DNA from 2 places in the Ruminococcus flavefaciens AE3010 genome. Region 2 is predicted to be linked to the other one. Evidence: a T-box and tRNA genes for the amino acid it is inferred to sense, from the RefSeq annotation. Region 2 holds a T-box; the other holds one or more tRNA genes.
What was found. The T-box of region 2 lies ahead of asnS (asparagine--tRNA ligase). A T-box ahead of a tRNA ligase gene usually reads a tRNA of that ligase, here a tRNA-Asn.

Region 1 (7,238 bases), 1.0 Mb from region 2:
TACTGTGGTTACAATAAGGAAAGGTGGTCTTATTATGGAAAACAACATTATAATAAAAACAGAAAAGCTCTGCAAGCAGTACGGCGAGGGCGAGACAAAGCTCATGGCAGTCAACAGCGTAGACTTTGAAGTGCGCAAGGGCGAATTCGTAGCAATAACAGGCGAAAGCGGCAGCGGCAAGACCACTCTGCTGAACTGTCTCGGCTCACTGGACCGCCCCACAAGCGGCAACATCATAGTCAACGGCAGGGACATCACCAAGCTTGACGACAAGGGGCTCTCAGCCTACCGCAGAAAGAATATCGGCTTTATATTCCAGTCCTACAATCTTATCCCCGTGCTCAACGTGGAGGAAAATATAGTTCTCCCTCTGAATCTTGACAACACTCCTCCAGATATGGAGTTCCTTGAGGAGCTCCTGCGGCTGACGGGACTTGACAAGAAGCGTCAGAATTATCCCCACGAGCTCTCGGGCGGTCAGCAGCAGCGTGTAGCCTTTGCCCGCGCACTTATCCACAAGCCACAGATAATACTGGCGGACGAGCCCACGGGAAATCTTGACAGCAAGAACAGCCGCGAGATAATCTCCATACTGAAAAGCTCCATAAAGAAGTACAACCAGACTCTGATACTCATAACACATGACGGCAGCATAGCGACCCAAGCAGACCGTATCTGCCGTATCACCGACGGCGTTCTTTCAGAATAAAGGGGGCGGCATCATGAAACATCTTATCGCGCTTTCCATGAAGTATATCCGCCGACAAAGACTCCGCACCGTTCTCACGTTCATGTGCATAACCCTGTCGGCATTTATACTCACAACTATATGCGCCTACGGCAGCAGTCTCTATACCACATTATATAACGAGACCATTATGGACAACGGCAGCTGGGAGGTGGACATATCCTCATGGGTAGAACAGGCAAAGGACAAGACAAAAGCCGAGGATATAATCGCACACCACGCCGTAGTTGACGACTATATCTGCACAGACAGCGGCTTTATAAACACCACTATATATTCCGCAGACAATAAAGTAGGCTTATTAGAGCTTTCCGACGGAAAAAACACAATAGTCTGCAATAATCTGACAGTAAGCAATTTAAGCGGAAATACAGAACTTCTGGGCAAATATGACCAGAACAGTATCACTTCTGTCATAAACCCGTCCTCTTTAAAAAACGGCATCTTCGTTCCCAACTCATTAAAGGATATGGGCTATTCCGAGGGCGACACTATTACTCTTACCGTACGCCCTTTCACAGGTACTATTGACGAGGATTCCGACATTATAAAACAAGTCCGCGCCGAACTCAAAAAGAGATACGGCACGGAATACTGCAAGGGCGAGGAGGGCTACGAAAAGCTCACCAAGGAGGAGCGCAAAAAGGCATTCGGAGATTCCTTCTCCTTCTACCTTCATGCAAAAAAGCGCATGGCTTTCGGAAATATCCCCTATACCGATATTCAATACGGCACACCCGTTGAATACTCATTCAGGATAGCAGGCTTTATTGCTCCAAACGGAATTGTATTCGATGATGACTCCTTTATCATCGTAAATACAGGCAGTGAAAACCTCAGTCTCAATGATTTTCACGAGAAGAATCCCGATATCATATTCAATACCACACATGATATGAAAATACGTCTCACAGACAGCTGCGACTATGACGAGGCTCTGAAAATGCTGTTCACCGACCTTGGCTACAACTACGACACAGATTATCTCGATGAATACGAATATCCCCACCATGAAAACTCAATGCTCCTTGCACTTGAGCTGAAAAGCCCCTATGCTATCGCAAGCAAAATGGTAATGATAGTCCCCATGCTGTTGGTTCTTCTCATAGCATGGTTCATAGCACGATTCGTTATCGACAACACCTTTGAAATGGCAGTGCAGGAGCGCAGCACCCACTTTGCTGCTATGCGTATAATGGGCGCTTCAAAAACTCAGGTAGCCTTTGTGGTACTGAACGAAGCCCTGTTCTACTGCTTCACGGCAGTACCTCTGGGAATGATACTGGCAGTGCTCATATGCAAAGCCTGCTTCACAGCACTGAAAAAATCAGGACTGCCATACTTTGAGTTCTCCGCAAAGCCTGCATTTCTCATATTAGCCGCATTCCTGACCATAATAGCCCTGTTCATATCGGCATACACCTCAGCTATGTGGGCGTCGAGAAAGCTCTCCCCTGCCGAGGCTCTCAACTTCGGAAAGCCCAGAAGCAAAAAGAAGCTCCGCAAGAGAAAGTCTAAGCTGAACCTCAGCTTCAGGCAATTCCTGCGCCGCTACACAAAAAAGAACATCAAGGCATCAAAGAGCCGCTTTGTGGTTGCCACCATAACAATGGCACTGGGCGTGACCATGTTCACGGCGACCTCGCTTATAGGCACATATTTATACCGTGAGATCAAAAAAGAAGACATAATCTTTGACTTTGATTACTATATGGAAGGCTATGTCAGCAGCGAGCCCGACAAGCCCCTTGAAGAGACCGATAAATACTTCGGCGACAATGAGATATTTTCCAAGTACAAGATAACAGCCCTTGACTTCGTTATGCTCAGCACCGTGGACGGCTCCGATAAGGTCGTCACAGAAAAGCTGCTTACCCGTCCGCCGAAGAAAGGTGCGTCAGCCGTACGGCTCTGTGTTATCAGTGAAGCGGAGTACAACGAAAAAGGCATAGATACCCTTACGGGTATAAGCTATGAGGAGTACCGCAAAAATGACGGCGTCCTGTTCAATAACTCAGTATACGGCGACGGTTACTTTACCGATGAATTTGCCACATCCAAAAAGGAGATCTTTGACGAGAGCTATACCGATCTGAAAAAGGGCTTTACCATAACCGATTACAACGGCACCGCCTATCAGATCATCGGAAAGATGTCAAGCAAATTAGCTGACAATGCTATCATAATCCCCGTCGAAAAAGCTTCCGAATACGGTGTGAACTCATTCGACATCATTCTTAAAGTCTCTGACAGCAAGCACTACGAACAGGCAAAAGCAAATGTTGAGGAATTCAAAAAGAACTGCTTCTGTACAGATCTCAATGAGCTTTATATGTCCTGTACAGGATTTACAAGCTTCGTAAGCGCAATAATAAAGATAGTCCTCACATTCCTTGTATCCATATGGCTGGTAGGTATACTCTCCATGATAAACTCGGTAAACACCAGCGTACTCAACAGAAGCCGAGAGCTTATGATGCTGCGAAGCGTGGGAATGTCCAGAAATCAGCTCCGCAAGAGCGTAATGCAGGAGACTGTTATGTTTTCAGCCACAGCAGCCATATCAGGAACTCTCATCGGTATAGGCATATATATGCTTTGCATAATGAGCGAAATGAAGCTTAGTGACTTCTTTGCAGTACCTGCAGTTGCGGCAATAGCGCTGACCCTTAATATAATCATATCCCTTATCGCCGCGATACCTGCCGTAAGAAATCTCAACAGAGTAGAATCCATAGCACAGGCAGCAAACTCATAAAAGAAAAAGGTATAAAGAATGATCTTTATGCCTTTTTTGTCGCTTCCTTATGACTAACGAGTCATGCAATAGTATATTATCGCCTGCTGTATCTCAAGCAGCGCTTTTTTGAAGCCATATCCCACAAAATATTCTGAATCGATGGCGTCGGCAGAGACCTCCTCTCCGCGGTAAAACGGCGGACATGGATCAAGAACTGCTCCGCTGTTTGCCTTTTTCAATGCATCAAGTGTCACCTGACAGCCTTTAAAATCATCGAGAACGTCTGCTGACAGACAGTCGGTACAGATAACGTCCTTGCCCGCAATAGCCTCATAAATGTCATTGTAGGTCTTTACAGAGGGTATCTCATAGCCCTTTCCGCAGCACTGCTCCAGCTCAAAGCCCATGACCTCAGCGGCATTCTTCCATTCAAGACCTATATTGCCTCATTTACCAACGAAAAGATACTTGTCCCTGCGGAAATCCTCACGTATTTTTGAGAGAGAATACATATCCGTGAGTATCTCGCAGGGGTGATTCATGCTTGTCATCGCATTGATAAGCGGAGCGTCAAGGCAGTCCGCCATTGCTTCAAGAAGCTCTATTTTACTGTGACGAACCACAACGCAGTCCGCCCAGTTATCAAGATAGCCGCACACATCGCGTATATCCTCTTTCTTATCGAGAGTCTCCGTGGGAAACAGTATGCACTGTCCGCCCATGAGATAAATTGCTTTCTCGAAAGACACCCTTGTTCGGATACTCGCCGCAGGGAAAAACATGACCACAGTCTTTCCGCGGAGAAAGTCGCTGTGAGCTCCTGCCGCCATATCATCGGCTATTGAGAATATCTCAAATACATTCTCGGGAGCAAGTCCGTTAAGTCTCAGAAGATCCATGTCATTTCCTCCTCAGATACATTACCTCACGCAAAGGTTTACCGCCGATATTATCGTCCATATAGTCCCCTGTGCAGATAAAGCCGTGCTTTTCATAGAAACGCCGTGCGCGGTAGTTATCCTCCAGTACCCAGAGAAGTATCTCCGTAAAGCCAAGAAACTCAAGCTCCTCGATACATGATTCCATAAGCTTTGAGCCGATACCCTTTCCAATATACTCAGGCAGCAGATAAATAGTCACGATCTCACCGCAGCTGCTGAACTGCTCCCAGCGGGATACTCCGAAGCTTGCGGTGCCGACTATTTTATCGCCGTCAAAGGCACCTATCTCGGTCCTTCCGTTATGGAGGATATTTCCGCCCCATTTATCCTTTGGTCTGTTTTCCATCCACTCCATGGGAACGATATCTTTATAAGCGAACTTCCAGCTTTTCTCGTAAATTTCTCTTATAGCACCGAAATCATCATTTTCTGTAATATTTCTTATTATCATGTCACCACTTCCTTTAGAAAAACAAATTATATCACATCGCAGCCCATAAGTCAAGACCTGCATAAAAAGAAAAACACGCAAATGCGTGTTTTAAACAAAGAAGGGGATAAATAATAAAGGAAGAATTAATTAAGACGTGGAAGGGAAATGATCAACATTCTTGTTTCCTTGACTGTATTATATCACATTTTGTATACTTTGTCAAGCTTCTCGGTCTATAATTAACAGTTTTATAACATTTTGTATACTGTTTGTGGATATAGCATAGTATTCTCCGAAACAAAAAAGCCTGCAACAGCAGGCAGAAATATGATCTCATGAAAAATAAAAAACGCCTGCTATTGCAGACGTTCTTTGGCTCCCCCTGCCCGGCTCGAACGGGCGACAACTCGGTTAACAGCCGAGTGCTCTACCGACTGAGCTAAGGAGGAATATATATGTCGGCACTGATTTAGTTTCCCGGGCCGTCACCAGCCAAGTATCGTCAACGTGAATGAGCTTAACTTCCGTGTTCGGAATGGGAACGGGTGTGACCTCATTGCCATAAGCACCGACTAAATATTGATGACCCGTACCAGAATCGAACTGGTGTTACCGGCGTGAGAGGCCGGTGTCTTAACCGCTTGACCAACGGGCCAAAAAATTGGTGCACCATCGGGGACTCGAACCCAGGACCCACTGATTAAGAGTCAGTTGCTCTACCAACTGAGCTAATGGTGCATTTCAAACTGCTTAACTATTATATCACATTTGAAGTAATTTGTCAAGCGATTTCTTCAATTTTTTTTTAAAACTTTTGAAGGAATAAAGCGTAATGCGAGGCGATCACTCTGAATGAAGTAAAAAGGAAAAGCCCTCGACCGATTAGTACTCGCAAGCTGAACGTGTCACCACGCTTACACTTTGAGCCTATCAAACTCATAGTCTTTGAGAGGTCTTACTCTTACGAAGGGATATCTTATCTTAAGGTCGGCTTCACGCTTAGATGCCTTCAGCGTTTATCCGTTCCGCACTTAGCTGCCCAGCTGTGCCATTGGCATGACAACTGGTGCACCAGCGGTGCGTCCATCCCGGTCCTCTCGTACTAGGGACAGCTCCTTTCAAATATCCTACGCCCACGACAGATAGGGACCGAACTGTCTCACGACGTTCTGAACCCAGCTCGCGTACCGCTTTAATTGGCGAACAGCCAAACCCTTGGGACCGAATTCAGCCCCAGGATGCGATGAGCCGACATCGAGGTGCCAAACCTCCCCGTCGATGTGGACTCTTGGGGGAGATCAGCCTGTTATCCCCAGGGTAGCTTTTATCCGTTGAGCGACGGCATTTCCACTCACATACCGCCGGATCACTAACTCCAACTTTCGTTACTGCTCGACCCGTCAGTCTCGCAGTTAGGCTCGCTTTTGCGTTTGCACTCAAAAGCATGGTTTCCATCCATGCTGAGCGAACCTTTGAGCGCCTCCGTTACCTTTTAGGAGGCGACCGCCCCAGTCAAACTGCCCACCTAACAATGTCCCCTGACTCGATTCAGAGCCACAGGTTAGAATTCCAGCACCTCAAGAGTGGTATCCCAAGGTTGACTCCATAAAGGCTGACGCCCTTACTTCCCAGTCTCCCACCTATCCTGTACATGAAATACCGAAATTCAATATTAAGCTACAGTGAAGCTCCATGGGGTCTTTCCGTCTAGTCGCGGGTAACCGGCATCTTCACCGGTACTACAATTTCGCCGGGCGGGTTGTTGAGACAGTGCCCAAATCGTTACACCATTCGTGCGGGTCAGAACTTACCTGACAAGGAATTTCGCTACCTTAGGACCGTTATAGTTACGGCCGCCGTTTACCGGGGCTTCAATTCAGAGCTTGCACTCCTCCTCTTAACCTTCCGGCACCGGGCAGGTGTCACCCCATATACGTCATCTTTCGATTTAGCATAGAGCTGTGTTTTTGCTAAACAGTCGCTTGGGCCTATTCTCTGCGGCTCTTAAAGAGCACCCCTTCTCCCTAAGTTACGGGGTCAACTTGCCGAGTTCCTTAACAACCCTTCTCCCGTTGGCCTTAGAATCTTCTTCCTGTCTACCTGTGTCGGTTTGCGGTACGGGCTCCATCTTCTATACACACAGCTTTTCTCGCCTTCTTCCAAGTTTACTTCCCGCTCATTCGCAGTCCCTTACGACCGAGGCAACCAACGCTCGGCTAAACCCTTCAAAAGTGTCCCTGTGCTTAAATGAATGGAGGCTACGGAATTTCTACCGTATGTGCATCGGTTACGCCTTTCGGCCTCACCTTAGCTCCCGGCTTACCAGAAGCGGACGAACCTTCCTTCTGAAACCTTAGACTTTCGGCCATTATGATT
Region 2 (7,238 bases):
GACTGCCGCTACCTACGGCACAGAGCTGAAGGTAAACGCTCCCGAGTTCAAGGGCGTTGACGGCGATATCAACTCAATGCTGAAAGTCGATATCCACAACACAGAGAAGTGCCAGAGATACTGCGCAGGTATCGTAAAGAACGTAAAGATAGGACCTTCTCCCCGCTGGATGAGAGAGCGTCTCCGTGCAAGCGGCGTCCGTCCTATCAACAATTTCGTTGATATCACAAACTACGTAATGCTGGAATACGGTCAGCCTATGCACGCTTTCGACCTCCGCTACGTTGAGGGAGCTCACATCAATGTCCGCAACGCTAAGAACGGCGAAAAGATAATGACACTCGACGGCGTAGAGCGTGAGCTCACAGACGATATGCTGGTCATCGCTGACGAGAAGAAGCCCGTTGCTGTTGCAGGTATCATGGGCGGCGAGTACAGCGGTATCATGGACGACACAACAACTGTTGTATTCGAGTCCGCATACTTTGAGCCAACTCAGGTAAGACAGACCTCAAAGAAGCTCCGCTTAAAGTCCGACGCTTCCGCACGCTACGAAAAGGGCGTTGACAGACTTATCTCCATGACCTGCTTGAAGAGAGCTTTCCAGCTCGTTGAGGAGCTGGGCGCAGGTGAAGTTCTCAATACTGTCATCGACTGCGACTACACAGACAAGACACCCGCTTCCGTTGAGTTCAGCGCAGAGTGGATAAACAATTTCCTCGGCACTGATATATCCGAGGCTGACATGATAAAGTACCTCGAAAGACTTGAATTCAAGGTAGAGAACGGCAGGGTAATAGCTCCCTCATTCCGTATAGACATCGGCTGCAAGGCTGATATCGCAGAGGAAGTTGCACGTATCTACGGCTACAACAATATCCCCTCAACAGACTTCCGCGGCGTTGCAAGAGCTGAGTTCACAGAGGAGCAGAAGTTCACACGCACACTGAGAAATGCAGCTGTTGCTCTCGGCGGCTATGAGATAGCTACATACTCTTTCGTATCTCCCAAGTACTTCGATAAGATACGCCTCCCACAGGACAGCAAGCTCCGCAAGGTAGTAAGGATCGTTAATCCTCTGGGCGAGGACACCAGCGTTATGAGAACATCTACTATCCCCTCAATGCTGGACGTTCTCTCCTTCAACTACAACAACCGCAACGACAAGGCTTGTCTCTTTGAGATAGCTAAGGAGTACCTCCCTGCCGAGCAGGAAAAGCCTTTCATCAACGGCGATACACTTGCTAACAGCGGCAAGCAGAAGCACAAGTACAGCTACTCACTCCCCGACGAGCCACAGAAGCTCACTATCGGTATGTACGGCGGCGACGCTGACTTCTACACCCTCAAGGGCATGGTAGAGCAGCTCCTCGCAGAGCTGAAAATCGACGACGTTGAGTATATCCGCGCAAATGACAGCGATGTATTCGACGAGAAGTACGCTCTCCACCCCGGCAGAAGCGCAGTTATCCTCAAGGACGGCTCTCCTCTCGGTATCATGGGCGAGGTTCACCCCGAGGTACAGGAGACATATGAGATAGGCGTAAAGACCTACGTTGCAAAGCTCAATATCCCCGAGCTCATGGCAGCTGCCGCTGACAAGATAACCTATCAGCCACTGCCCAAATTCCCTGCAACTACCCGTGACCTCAGTCTCCTTGTGGACGAGGATATGCCTGTTGCAGAGCTTGAAAAGGCTATCAAGGGCGCTGTAGGAAAGATACTTGAAAAGGTAACTCTCTTCGATGTATACCGCAGCGACGACATGAAGAAGAACGGCAAGAAGAGTATTGCTTACTCTATTTCAATGCGTTCACACGAGGGTACTCTCACAGACGAGCAGGCAGACGGCGCTATGAAGCGCGTACTGAAAGCACTCAGCGCTATCGGAGCAGAATTAAGAGGTTAAGCAGCCATTAGCTTGTAGGGGCGAACAGTGGTCGCCCGCAAATACGAATATAACAAACGAAGCCCGAAAGCATAGCTTTCGGGCTTTTTATCATGTGTAGGGGCGATTTCCGAGCGCCCGTTAAAGGACGCCCTCTCTTGCAGGGCCCCCTAATCGGGTCCGTCCCCTCTGTCAGCGAAGCTGACAGAAGGGGACGGGCTGGTTAAGCCTGCCTCTGGACTCCGCCAAAGGAACACAGTCCCTTTGGAATCCCGTTCATACGCTCAGCAAGTTATTACGTTATATGTTTTTTATCAGAGCAGAGTGATACCGTTCTCAGCGCACTTCTCTATCATATCGTCAGGCCATATTGAGGACTGTACCTCGCCGATATGTGCCTTTTCAAGCATAAACATGCAAAGTCTTGACTGACCGATACCGCCGCCGATAGTGAGAGGAAGTGTGCCGTCAGCTATCATCTGGTGGTACTTGTACTGCATTCTGTCCTCAGCGCCGCACTCGGCAAGCTGCTTTTTAAGGGATTCTTCGTCAACACGGATACCCATTGAGGATATCTCCAGAGAATCATCGAGAACCTCGTCCCAGAAGAGGATATCGCCGTTCAGTGACCAGTCGTCGTAGTCGGGAGCTCTTCCGTCGTGCTTCTCACCGCTGGAGAGCTTTCCGCCGATACCCATAAGGAATACGGTCTTGTGCTCCTTTGTGATAAGGCGCTCACGCTCGTGACCTGTCTTGTCGGGATACATATCCTCAAGCTCCTGAGTAGTGATGAAGTAAGGCTCCTCACAGATCTTTGCATCCAGCTGAGGATAGCGGAGACTTACCTTACGCTTTGTATAAGCGATAGCCTTGACCAAGGACTTTACTGTCTCTTTGAGGAACTGGATATTTCTCTGATCGCGGGTAATGACCTTTTCCCAGTCCCACTGGTCAACGAAGATGGAGTGTGTATTATCTGTATCGTCATCACGGCGGATAGCGTTCATATCAGTGTAGATGCCCTCGCCTGCATTGTAGCCGTAGCGATAGAGAGCCATACGCTTCCATTTAGCCAGCGACTGAACTACCTCTGCTTCTGCGTCGATCTCCTTGATGTCGAAATCCACCTTGCGCTCAACGCCGTTGAGGTCATCGTTGATACCGCTGCCCTTTTTAACGATCAGGGGAGCTGATACACGGTCAAGTGTAAGTGCAAAAGAGAGAGCCGTCTGAAATACGTCCTTGATGTACTTGATAGCGTGCTGAGTTTCTCTCAGCGTTAGACTTGATTTATAGTCCTTGGGGATATACAGCGATCTTGACATGATCAATCACTTTCCTTTACTTGATATTTTTACGGCTATCGGCGCCATTGACGAAAGCCGTGCTGTACTTTTTGAAGTTTAGAGTTTAGAATTGAGAGTTGAAAGTTATGGTGTCGCCTGCGGCGACATTATTTAAATAATGTGAGCGAAGTGAACACATTAACTCTCTACTCTACACTTTCAACTCTCATCTTTTAACGGCTTTGCCGTTAAATCATCTGATAGATCCGACTGTTCTCGGGAAGAGTATAACGTCGCGGATATTTGCCATGCCTGTTGTATACATGATAAGTCTCTCGAAGCCCAGACCAAAGCCGCCGTGAGGTACTGAGCCGAACTTTCTCAGGTCGAGGTAGTCGCTGTAGAGGTCGAGGTTCATCTGTCTCTCGTTCATAGCAGCGATGAGCTTCTCATAGTCAGCCTCACGCTCGCTGCCGCCAATTATCTCGCCGACACCGGGGACAAGGAGGTCAACAGCCGCAACGGTCTTGCCGTCGGGGTTCTGCTTCATGTAGAAGGACTTTATCTCCTTGGGGTAGTCTGTTACGAATACAGCCTTCTTGAACACCTTCTCGGAGAGGTATCTCTCATGCTCTGTCTGGAGGTCGCAGCCCCACTCTACAGGGTATACGAAGTTCTCACCTGACTTTTTGAGGAGGTCGATAGCCTCTGTGTAGGTAACTCTTGCAAAGTCGTGGGAGATAAGCTCCTCAAGGCGCTCGATAAGACCTTTTTCAAAGTGAGCGTCGAAGAACTTCATGTCATCGGGACATGTATCAAGGAGCTTGCGGATAACGTATTTCAGCATATTCTCAGCTATCTCGATAACGTCGTCCAGCTCTGCGAAAGCTACCTCGGGCTCAACATGCCAGAATTCTGCAAGGTGCTTTGGAGTATTGGAGTTCTCGGCTCTGAATGAGGGACCGAATGTGTAGATCTTACCCATAGCCATTGCAGCCATTTCGCCCTCCAGCTGACCTGATACGGAAAGGCCTGCCTTTCTGCCGAAGAAGTCGTTAGCGTAGTACTCCTCCTCGTTCTTGTAGTCCTTGCTGTAGCCGATAGTTGTTACCTGGAACATCTCGCCTGCGCCCTCACAGTCGCTGCCTGTGATAAGGGGAGTATTTACATAAACGTAGTTGTTCTTCTGGAAGTACTCATGTATAGCAGCAGCAAGCACTGAACGGACGCGCCATACTGCATTGAATGTATTCGTTCTGCCTCTGAGGTGAGGGATAGTACGGAGGAATTCAAGGGTGTGTCCCTTTTTCTGGAGAGGATAATCTGTGGGAGCATCGCCCAGTACAGTGATACCGTCGGGAGCTGCATTTATCTCAACAGTCTCGTTTCTGCCCTCAACAGCAGTACCTGTTACCTTTACGGACATGCCGACTCTTGGCTCCTTGTAGTCGCTGTCGCCCTTGTCAACTACGACCTGAACGTTTTTAAGTGAGGTACCGTCGTTTACCTCAACGAATGCTACGCTCTTGGAGTTGCGTGAGGTACGTACCCAGCCGCATACAGTTACCTGCTTGCCTACATAGTCCTTGGTGGAGATTATCTCCTTGACATCAATGTGCTTCATAAATGATCTTCCTTTCAATATATAAAGTATATTATGCAGGACGAGCAGAAATACAAAAAGCCCCGTCCTGAAACTACAGGACGGGGCATAATACCCGTGGTGCCACCTGAATTACCGCAAAAGCGATCACTTTTGAGCCGCTGTAACGTGCGGAATACGTCGCCCCTACTCGAAGCACCGTAATAGTGAAAATATCTTCAAAAACAGCTCCTTTTCAGGACGCTGCCCCACTTAAATCGGCACCCTTTGGGTTTGATGCTCGGGAGTGTTATTCACACAGACTCTGATATGCGGCTCTCACCATGCCCGCACTCTCTGGGAACGAAATTCTGCGTTACTTCTCTCCGTCATCGCATTTCTTTGATGTTTGTATTATATCACTTTCAAATTTGATTGTCAAGTGTCTGAAAGCAAAAAAATGATTTTTTTCACATTCCTGTCATATTAAAGCCCTTGATTCCACATTGAGCATTATTTCTCACACAAAGCTTTTCTGTTATTTTCACTTTTCAATACGACAATTTACAAAAAAGTGGTGTATATTATAATTATAGAAGCAGCGTGACGCTGTACCCTTGCCACGTTGGCGCTCGTAAACTCGCTCACTATCATCAGATTTGCTGATTGTACATCGCTTACAGCACAATAATTATGCCGAGATCAAGAATGGGATTTCAACGAACAGTCCCCGGTTTATTTAAGCTTCATTTTTCCCCTCCAAATTTATATAAAAAACCGAGAGCAATGCTCTCGGTTTTTGCTTTTCATATCAGATAAACAGTGTGCTGAAGCCGTGCTCCTTGGCATAGCGCTCAGCCTTTTTGCGGTTGACCTGTTTAAGTATCCTTATGGTCTGCTTGTGACCTTTCTTTATGCTTTCAAGTGGGATATTCTCGTCCTCGAACTCCGCTATCTGGATATTGCACAGACTCTCGCAGCCGCAGAACGCGTCCTCCCTGATGTCCTTTGTATACATACTTATTCTAAGATCCATAAGATTCTGGCAGCCATAGAACGCCCAGTTTCCGATACTCTTGATAGTTGTCGGTATGATTATGGACTCCAGCGATCTGCACCATGAGAAAGCGCTCTCGCCTATGACAGTTACAGAATTGGAGATTATGACCTTTTTAAGGCTGTAGCACTCTGAGAAAGCCGCACTGCCTATTTCTTCAACAGAGCCCGAGATAACTATTCTTCTCAGTCTCTTGCAGGAGAAGAACATGAGGTCGCTTATCCTCTGGAGATATGCAGGCAGTACCACATTTTCAAGACTGTTGCAGCGTCCGAAAGCGCCCTTGCCTATCTTCTTGACCGACTCGGGCAGATTCAGCTCTTTGAGTCTCAGGCATTTGAGGAAAGCATTTTCGCCGATGGACTCGAGATTCTTTGAGAAAACCACCTCTTCAAGGTTAAAGCAGTGACAGAACGCGAACTTATCCACCACGCGGATACTGTCGGACATGACGATCCTTTTCACGGTCTCGTTGCCGCGGAAAGCGTACTTGCCCACGACCTTTACCTTTTCGGGAATAACGATAGACTCGGTAGTTCCCACGTACTTAACGAGTGTGCCGTTCTTGTCGATAGCCATGTTGTTGACGTCGTCTATCTCGATGTTCTCGTCATTTATAAGGTCGCCGTACTTCTCATAATCCTCGGACTTTTCGTCCTTTTGCGGAGCTTCGGGCTTCTTTTCCTCAGCCTTTGCGTCCTTCTTGGGAGCCTCTGGCATCTTTTCCTCAGCCTTTGCGTCCTTTTTGTGAGTCTCTGGCTTCTTTTCCTCAGCCTTTGCGTCCTTCTTGGGAGCCTCTGGCTTCTTTTCCTCAGCCTTTGCATCCTTTTTGGGAGCTTCGGACTTCTTTTCCTCAGCCTTTGCGTCCTTTTTGGGAGCTTCGGACTTCTTTTCCTCAGCCTTAATGTCCTTTTTAGAGGCTTCGGACTTTTTATCATTCAGTTTATCAAGCTTTACAGGCTCGGGAGAAGTATCTATCCGCTTTTTATCGTGAAGAATATCAGGCATTTTATCAGCCTTGAACTTCTCCTTCTCAGACTCGGGAATGGAGTCCATTATTTTCTGCGCAAGCTCATCGCCGTCATCAGTGCGTACAGTTTTGCCCTGTTTTTTGTCGCCTGTCGCTTCTTTTTTAGGCTCGGGCTTGGTCTCAGCAGGCTTCTGACCTGCATGAACAGCTGACTTGGTATCAGCAGGCTTCTGCTCTGCCTTGGGCTCTGGCTTGGTCTCGGCAGACTTCTGCTCTGCCTTGGGTGCAGGCTTAGTCTCGGCAGGCTTCTGCTCTGCCTTGGGTGCAGGCTTAGTCTCAGCTGGCTTCTGCTCCGACTGGCGTGCCTTTACCGCTCTGACCCTGACAACTTTTGCCTTTTTAGGAGCTTTCACGCTCCCGACAGCGCTGTTTTTTTCAGCACAAACAGGACAGCT

Region 1: it has a tRNA-Asn gene. The T-box ahead of asnS (asparagine--tRNA ligase) is inferred to sense a tRNA for this amino acid. The anticodon was not compared.

The regions. Positions count from the first base shown of each region.
Region 1 covers NZ_JAGT01000001.1:2,772,503-2,779,740, reverse strand. Annotated here, with positions in the region: gene N774_RS0112305 (ABC transporter ATP-binding protein) at 35-709, shown strand; gene N774_RS0112300 (ABC transporter permease) at 723-3,506, shown strand; gene N774_RS19850 (hypothetical protein) at 3,560-3,895, opposite strand; gene N774_RS19845 (hypothetical protein) at 3,935-4,387, opposite strand; gene N774_RS0112290 (GNAT family N-acetyltransferase) at 4,389-4,880, opposite strand; tRNA gene N774_RS0112285 (tRNA-Asn) at 5,236-5,311, opposite strand; rRNA gene rrf (5S ribosomal RNA) at 5,319-5,435, opposite strand; tRNA gene N774_RS0112275 (tRNA-Glu) at 5,446-5,517, opposite strand; tRNA gene N774_RS0112270 (tRNA-Lys) at 5,525-5,600, opposite strand; rRNA gene N774_RS0112265 (23S ribosomal RNA) at 5,725-7,238, opposite strand, start outside.
Region 2 covers NZ_JAGT01000001.1:1,767,381-1,774,618, forward strand. Annotated here, with positions in the region: gene pheT (phenylalanine--tRNA ligase subunit beta) at 1-1,909, shown strand, start outside; gene asnA (aspartate--ammonia ligase) at 2,203-3,213, opposite strand; gene asnS (asparagine--tRNA ligase) at 3,428-4,798, opposite strand; T-box leader at 4,872-5,158, opposite strand; gene N774_RS0107660 (leucine-rich repeat domain-containing protein) at 5,568-7,238, opposite strand, start outside.